DNA from 2 places in the Yersinia alsatica genome. Region 2 is predicted to be linked to the other one. Evidence: predicted binding sites of a transcription regulator. Region 2 holds the regulator's gene; the other holds the start of a gene.

Region 1 (4,430 bases), 1.8 Mb from region 2:
GTGGTCAGGTTGTGGGTCAGGCGATTTATGCAGCCAAACAAACCGTTCCGATTGACCGGCTTGTTCATTCATTTCACAGCTATTTTTTACGCCCAGGGGACAGCAGCAAACCCATTATTTATGACGTCGAAACATTGCGTGATGGCAACAGCTTCAGCGCTCGTCGGGTGAGTGCGATTCAGAATGGTAAACCTATCTTCTACATGACGGCATCGTTCCAAAGCCAGGAAGAGGGTCTTGAGCACCAAAACACGATGCCAGATGTCCCCCCACCAGAGGGGTTAATGTCTGAGACTGAAATTGCCCGCCAATTTGCCCATCTCATCCCCGAAAAAGTGCGGGAGAAGTTTATCGGCCATCAGCCCATTGAAATGCGCCCGGTAAAATTCCACAACCCGCTGCAAGGTTCAGTAGAAGAGCCCAATCGTTATGTCTGGTTCCGTGCCAATGGCAAAATGCCGGATGACTTACGAGTTCACCAGTATTTACTGGGCTATGCCTCTGATTTCAATTTCCTACTGACCGCCTTACAGCCGCACGGGATTGGCTTCCTTGAGCCGGGTGTGCAAATTGCCACCATCGACCATTCCATGTGGTTCCATCGGCCATTCCGTTTGGATGATTGGCTGTTGTATGCGGTAGAAAGCACGTCGGCCTCTGGTGCTCGGGGCTTTGTTCGCGGGCAGATTTATACTCGGGAAGGGGTGCTGATAGCCTCAACGGTGCAGGAAGGGGTTATTCGTTTGCATCGTTGATAGTAAACTGTCGGTATCTAAATAGTTCAGGGGCGATGTTTCCATCGCCCCTGTTGCTATCATCATCTTTGTTATTTTTTCTAACCTATCAGCGGGCAATAACTACTTAGCTTACTGGTTGTATGCATTTTCGCCGTGGCTGTTAACATCCAGACCTTCGCGTTCTTGTTCTTCAGGTACCCGCAGACCAACCACCAGGTCCGCAATTTTGTAGGCCACGAAAGCAACAACACCAGACCAGACCAAACAGACACCCACACTGAACAACTGCACACCGACTTGATGGCCCATAGTCACGCCAGTCGCGTAACCTGTACCGCCCAGAGAAGCAGAAGTAAAGACGCCAGTCAGAATACAACCGATAATCCCACACACGCCGTGGACGCCGAACACGTCACAGGTATCATCCACCCGCAGCCATTTTTTCAGCAGAACCACACCCCACAGACCAGCAACCCCACCAACCAGACCGATAATCAGTGCACCACCGACGCCCACTGTACCTGCCGCTGGAGTAATCGCAACCAGACCGGCGATACAGCCAGAACATGCACCTAACAGTGAAGGTTTGCCACGTAAAATCCACTCAGCAAATACCCAAGAAAGGATGGCACCGGCGGTAGCAACAACAGTATTCAAGAAGGCAAGTGCGGCAATTTCGTTAGCGGCACTGGCAGAACCGGCATTGAATCCAAACCAGCCGATATACAGGATAGCTGTACCGGTGAACACCATCGGTAAGTTGTGTGGTTTAAAAGCTTCTTTGCCAAAACCGGCACGTTTACCCAGCAAGTATGCCCCCACCAAGCCAGCAATCGCGGCGTTAATATGCACCACAGTGCCGCCTGCGAAGTCCAGCGCGCCATCCAGTGCCAGGAAACCGCCGCCCCATACCATGTGCGCCATTGGCAGGTATGAGAAGGTGAACCACAGCACCGCAAAAATTAATACTGCGGAGAAACGAATACGTTCGGCGAATGAACCCACCACCAACGCGACGGTGATACAGGCAAATGAGGCTTGGAACGCCACATGAATATATTGATAGAAAGTGCCGCTCAGGCTGGTCAAACCAATACCTTTGAGCATCGCCATATCAAAACCACCGAAGAACGCATTACCACCGGTACTGAACGCCAGACTGTAGCCATACAGTATCCACAGCACGCAAATCAGTGCAAAGGTCACCATGACCTGAGTCATCATCGATAATACGTTTTTAGAACGCAGCAGGCCGCCATAGAACAGGGCAATACCGGGCACAGTCATAAACAGCACTAAAGCGGTGCAAATCATCATAAAAGCGTTATCGGCTTTGTCAGCTACAGCCGGTGCTGCGGCCATTGCCAAAGAGGGCAGCATCGCTACCGAACTCAGGCCCAACACGGATAAAAGTTTTTTCATCATCAACCCATCCCTATTCACTAAATTTGAGCCTGCAAATTACAGTGCTGCTTCGTCTGTTTCGCCGGTACGGATGCGAATAACACGTTGCAATTCAGCAACGAAAATTTTGCCATCACCAATTTTGCCGGTATAGGCGGCCTTACTGATCACATCAATGACTTCGTCCAATTGATCATCAGCAATAGCGATATCAATTTTCACTTTAGGTAAGAAATTGACGCTGTATTCAGCTCCCCGATAGAGTTCTGCATGTCCTTTCTGGCGACCAAATCCTTTTACTTCGGTTACGGTCAGCCCCTGAATACCTACAGAGGACAAGGCTTCACGCACATCCTCCAACTTAAATGGTTTGATCACCACGGTAACCAGCTTCATATTTGCCCCTTCTCGAATTAGGTCGAATTCATGTCTGCCACGCAACAGATAAAGCAAAGGCTATGCCATAAATATGAGTCATGAGAATTTAATCTGGAAAGGGCGAACAGAGGGCGGTTGAGATAACTCATCCAACGGAGCAGCAGCTGAATCGATATTATCGAACAGTTTTTGTGCACCAAATTAGTGCGACGCGCGTCACAGAAGTGCAGGGTCGCCTCTGCGCGCTATAGTCTTGCCAGATTATGGTGCGCGAGTCGCACCGAGTGGACATTAACGGGGATATTCACGGGAAGGATTAAAGCGAAAAGCTCTCAGGTATAAGTTGCAGGGCCCATCAGCCCCGCAGCTTATTGTTTAACTCACCGCGGTTTCTACTTGGTCTATAGCGGCTAAATCTTCACTGACCAACTGCAACTGATACATTTGATAATAGCGCCCATGAGCCGCCAGTAACTCTTGGTGCTTACCTTGCTCAACTGCGACACCACGGTGTAATACCAGGATGGTATCCGCATCGACAATGGTTGAAAGGCGGTGAGCTATCACCACCAACGTGGTGTTTTTCCGGATAAGTTGCAGGGCTTTCTGGATTGCTTGCTCAGTACCAGAATCAATATTCGCCGTGGCTTCATCCAGAATCAGAATTTGTGGGGCCTGCACCAATACTCGCGCCATCGCCAGCAACTGTTTTTGCCCAACTGACAAGGTGTTGCCCTGCTCGCCGAGCAAACTGTGCAAGCCATCAGGTAAAGCATGGACTAACGGGGCCAGTTGCACTGTTTCCAGTGCATCCCACACTTGTTGCTCACTGATATCACGGCCTAAAGTTACATTGGCAAAAAACGAATCAGCCAGTACCACCGGGTCTTGCTGCACCATCGCCACGCCTTGGCGCAATGTTTGGTGTGATAATTGTGGTAGCGGCCGGCCATCAAGCAGAATTTCACCTTTTTGCACCGGATAGTAGCCCATCAACAGATTAGCCAATGTGCTCTTACCACTGCCGGTGTGCCCCACCAAGGCGACAAAACCGCGCGAAGGCACATCAAGGGAAATATTTTGCAGTACCATTTTATCGCTACGGTAAGCAAAACTGACGTTTTTAACCTGAATGTGACCACTGGACAGTGGGCGGTCATCAGTACCATAGCCTTGTTGGGCACGATCCATCAGCTCGAAAATACGCTCCCCGGCCACCACAGCTTGCTGCATGATCGACTGTTGTGAGGTCAGTTCAATCAGCGGTTCATTGAGTCGGCCCAAATAGTTAATAAATGCATACAGCACACCAACCCCGACAGAGCCTTCTGGACTGAAGCCAAAAAGCAGCAACAAACCACACAACACCAAAGCAGAAAATAAGCTCAGCAGCGGACGCAATAGAAAACCTTCCAGACGCAAGGTTTGCATACGCGCGACATAATGCGCGCGGCTGGCTGATTCCATACGTTCCCCAAAGCGCGCTTGCTGACGGAACTGCTGAATCACGCCCATACCATTTATGACTTCATTGAAACCGTCATTAATATCCGCCAAATAGGCCCGAACACGGCGGACGACTGGCGTGCTATAACGCTGAAAAATGGCCATAACCACCAGCACAGCAGGGAAAATACAGATCGAAATCAGCGCCATGCGCCAATCCAGACTGAACATCGCCACCAGCATTGCACCGATTAATGCCGCACTTTTCAGTACGGTTGACACCACCATTACATACAAATCTTTTATAACTTCGGTGTCATTCGTCACGCGGGAAATCAATTGCCCGACTGGTTGGGTATCAAAAGCACTGAGCGGCTGGCGTAAAGCCGCATCCATCACTTCAATACGTAACCGTTGAACGACACCCACGGCGGCCCGATTGAACAGCAATGCCTGAAAATAGTG
Region 2 (4,430 bases):
ATTGAAGTGGCCATTATTACCGGTCGCCGTGCCAAATTAGTGGAAGACCGCGCCAACACCTTAGGCATTACCCACCTTTATCAAGGGCAATCTGATAAGCTGGTCGCCTATAACGAGTTATTGACAGCATTAAAATGCCAGCCTGAGCAAGTGGCTTATATTGGCGATGACCTGATTGATTGGCCCGTCATGGCGCAAGTGGGGTTATCTGTTGCAGTAGCTGATGCCCATCCATTGCTCATTCCCAAGGCGCATTATGTTACGCATATCAATGGCGGACGCGGTGCAGTACGCGAGATATGTGATTTGATATTATTGGCCCAAGGTAAACTCGAAGGTGCCAAAGGATTGTCGATATGAGTAAAACAAGACTATGGATAACGATATCCTTAGCACTGATTGCATTAGCATTGATTGGCTGGAATATGTCGGGCTTTAATCAGCAAGCCACTCAACCGGTGGTTGATGATACTGAGCCCTCTTCACAAAGCCAGCATACTGTGACCGTGGTCTTTAATCCGGTCGGGCAACTCAGTTATAAATTGGTGGCAGAAGAGGTTCAGAACTTCGCGGCACAGGAACTGACATGGTTTACCCGACCGGTCATGACCATGTTTGATGAGAATGCTGTCGCCACTTGGACAGTACGAGCTGATCGCGCCAAGCTGACCAATGATAAAATGCTTTATTTGTATGGTCACGTTGAGGTTGATAGCCTGACCCCAGATGCCCAGTTACAAAAAATTAGAACCGATAACGCCCAGGTTAATTTGATCACTCAGGATGTATCCTCAGACGATGAAGTTACCCTCTTTGGTGTTGGATTTACATCTAACGGCATGAAAATGCGTGGGAACTTGCGGGATAAGACCGCCGAGCTGATTGAAAAGGTTAAAACCTCTTATGAAATCCAAAAATAAAATTCGTCATTTTTTGCTTGCCAGCTCACTTTTGGCCGCAAGCTTGCCTGCATTGGCTTTAACCGGCGATTCGGACCAACCCGTTCTAGTCGATTCGGTCAAACAAGCGTTAGATATGGCGGCGAATACCGTCACATTTACTGATAATGTGGTTATCAAGCAAGGCACCATTGAGATTAAGGCTGATAAAGTTGTCGTGACTCGTCCGGGCGGTGATCAAAACAAAATGGTCATCGAAGGTTTTGGTAATCCGGTGACTTTTTATCAGATGCAAGACAGTGGCAAACCGGTCAAAGGCCACGGGCAGAAACTGCGTTACGAAGTCGCTAATGACTTAGTCATATTGACCGGTGACGCCTATCTGGAGCAGCTTGATAGCAATATCAAAGGTGATCGCATCACTTATCTGGTGAAAAAACAGCAGATGGAAGCCTTTAGTAACAAAGGCAATCGCGTCACTACCGTGCTATTACCGTCCCAATTACAAGACAAAGGGCCAGCAGCTTCAGGCCAAAAGAAGAGTAAGTAATCATTTATGGCAACATTAATCGCAGAAAAACTGGCTAAGGCGTACAAAGGCCGTAAAGTGGTCGAAGACGTTAGCCTGACAGTAAAGTCCGGTGAGATTGTCGGCCTGCTTGGGCCGAATGGTGCGGGTAAAACCACCACTTTTTACATGGTCGTCGGCATTGTCCAGCGTGACGCCGGGCGTATTGTGATTGATGACGAAGATATCAGCCTCTTGCCGCTACATGAACGCGCCCTGCGTGGGATTGGCTATTTGCCGCAAGAAGCCTCCATCTTCCGCCGCCTGAGTGTATTTAACAATCTGATGGCGGTGCTGGAAATCCGTAAAGACCTCTCATCTGAACAACGTCAAGAACGTGCTGATGAGTTGATGGAAGAGTTCCATATTACTCATTTACGTGACAGTCTAGGTCAATCGCTTTCTGGTGGTGAACGCCGCCGTGTTGAAATTGCCCGCGCACTGGCAGCAAATCCTAAATTTATTCTGCTGGATGAGCCTTTTGCCGGGGTCGACCCAATTTCTGTTATTGATATCAAAAAAATTATTGAGCATCTGCGTGACAGCGGCCTTGGAGTTCTGATTACCGACCACAACGTACGTGAAACATTGGACGTTTGTGAGCGGGCTTATATTGTAAGCCAAGGGCATTTAATTGCTCACGGCACACCACAGGAAATTTTGGCTGACGAACAAGTTAAACGTGTCTATCTGGGTGAAGAATTCCGCCTCTAATCTTCACTCGAAAGCCGTTTCGTCATCCATTAAGGAAAATTGATACCGTATTATGAAGCAAGGTTTGCAACTCAAGTTTAGCCAACAACTGGCCATGACTCCGCAGCTTCAACAGGCTATTCGCCTGTTGCAACTTTCTACGCTTGAGCTCCAGCAGGAGATTCAGTTAGCGCTGGAGAGTAACCCCCTGCTTGAGCAAACCGATCTTCATGAAGAGATTGATGCCAAAGAAACCGTAGACAGTGAATCGCTCGACACTCGCGAAGCGCTAGAACAAAAAGATATGCCGGAAGAGTTACCGCTGGATGCCACCTGGGATGAGATTTACACCGCAGGCACCCCATCGGGCATGGGCAATGATTACAGTGATGATGAACTACCGGTTTATCAGGGTGAAACCACTCAAACACTGCAAGATTATCTGATGTGGCAAGTTGATTTGACACCCTTCTCAGAAACCGATGCCGCGATCGCCACCTCTATCGTCGATGCCGTTGATGAAACCGGTTATCTTACCGTTCCTCTGGAAGACATTCTGGAAAGTATGGGGGATGAAAACGTCGGGTTGGATGAAGTTGAGGCCGTGCTTAAACGGATACAACACTTTGATCCTATTGGCGTTGCGGCTCGCAATCTGCGCGAATGCTTATTGGTGCAGTTATCGCAATATGCGAAAGACACCCCCTATCTTGCCGAAGCGCGCTTGGTTATTAGCGATTATCTGGACTTGCTGGGTAACCACGATTTCCGCACGATGATCCGCTTAAGTCGGCTAAAAGAAGATACACTTAAAGAAGCCATCGCCCTGATTCAGTCGCTGGATCCGCGCCCAGGCCAATCTATCAATACTGGGGAGTCGGAGTACGTCATTCCAGATGTTCTGGTACGTAAAGACAAAGGGCACTGGACGGTCGAGCTGAATGCCGATAGCATTCCACGCCTGAAAATTAACCAGCAATATGCAGCGATGGGTAACAATACCCGCAATGATAGCGACGGGCAGTTTATCCGCAGCAATCTGCAAGAAGCAAAATGGTTGATAAAAAGTCTTGAAAGCCGCAATGAAACGTTGCTGAAAGTGGCGCGTTGCATTGTTGAACAGCAAGTGGCGTTCTTTGAGAATGGGCCTGAATTTATGAAACCCATGGTACTGGCTGACATTGCTCAGGCCGTGGATATGCATGAATCGACAATATCCCGCGTGACCACGCAGAAGTTCCTGCATAGTCCTCGGGGTATTTTCGAGCTGAAATATTTCTTCTCCAGCCACGTCAATACAGATAGCGGAGGTGAAGCTTCTTCTACCGCGATTCGTGCGCTGGTGAAAAAATTGGTTGCGGCAGAAAACCCTGCCAAACCACTGAGTGACAGCAAGCTGACCACACTATTATGTGAACAAGGCATTATGGTGGCGCGCCGAACTGTCGCGAAGTACCGAGAGTCGTTATCCATCCCGCCGTCAAATCAACGTAAACAGTTGGTTTGACCTGAACTGAGAAGGAAGACACTATGCAGCTCAATATTACCGGACATCATGTCGAAATAACCGAAGCATTACGCGAGTTTGTTACCACTAAATTTGCCAAACTTGAGCAATATTTTGATCGAATTAACCAGGTGTATGTGGTTTTAAGTGTCGAAAAAGTAAAACAAATTGCAGAAGCCACGGTACATGTGAATGGGGGCGAGTTGCATGCAAGCTCAGAGCAGGAGGATATGTACGCCGCAATTGATATTCTGGTTGATAAACTGGCCCGCCAGTTGAACAAGCATAAAGATAAATTGAAGCAACATTAACCGATAAAGGTTCTACACTCGCTACATAATCTGTTCCAGCGGTGGAGAGAAAATTTCCCCGCTGGTATCAGGTCTAAAACAGCGCTTAAGTGAAAGATGAGATGATCAACGATCCAGCATTGCAATTAAGCTCGGTATTAAATATCGAGTGCACCAAAAGCTCCGTACATTGCTCAAGTAAAAAACGGGCTTTGGAAATTATCAGCGAGTTAGCTGCCAAACAGCTTAACCTGCCGTCACAGATCGTTTTCGATGCTGTATTAACCCGCGAACGTATGGGCAGCACTGGCATTGGTAGTGGTATCGCGATACCTCATGGCAAGTTGGAAGAAGACACCCTGCGTGCCGTGGGTGTATTTATCCGTTTGGAACAACCCATCGCTTTCGATGCGATTGATAACCAACCGGTTGACCTATTATTTGCCTTGTTGGTTCCAGCAGATCAATGTAAA

What was found. Region 2 encodes sigma-54, which starts transcription at its own class of promoters, with help from an activator protein. Its sites were predicted from a motif close to GTTGGCACANNTTTCGCTNT; they were not measured.
Region 1: the regulator sigma-54 is predicted to act here: its motif matches at 2,588-2,607, upstream of glnK (P-II family nitrogen regulator).

Annotation. Positions count from the first base shown of each region.
Region 1 covers NZ_CP104006.1:4,334,820-4,339,249, forward strand. The annotation lists gene tesB (acyl-CoA thioesterase II) at 1-755, shown strand, start outside; gene amtB (ammonium transporter AmtB) at 867-2,159, opposite strand; gene glnK (P-II family nitrogen regulator) at 2,199-2,537, opposite strand; gene N0H69_RS19660 (SmdB family multidrug efflux ABC transporter permease/ATP-binding protein) at 2,895-4,430, opposite strand, start outside.
Region 2 covers NZ_CP104006.1:1,234,803-1,239,232, reverse strand. The annotation lists gene kdsC (3-deoxy-manno-octulosonate-8-phosphatase KdsC) at 1-360, shown strand, start outside; gene lptC (LPS export ABC transporter periplasmic protein LptC) at 357-920, shown strand; gene lptA (lipopolysaccharide ABC transporter substrate-binding protein LptA) at 904-1,449, shown strand; gene lptB (LPS export ABC transporter ATP-binding protein) at 1,456-2,181, shown strand; gene rpoN (RNA polymerase factor sigma-54) at 2,234-3,667, shown strand; gene hpf (ribosome hibernation promoting factor) at 3,691-3,978, shown strand; gene ptsN (PTS IIA-like nitrogen regulatory protein PtsN) at 4,080-4,430, shown strand, end outside.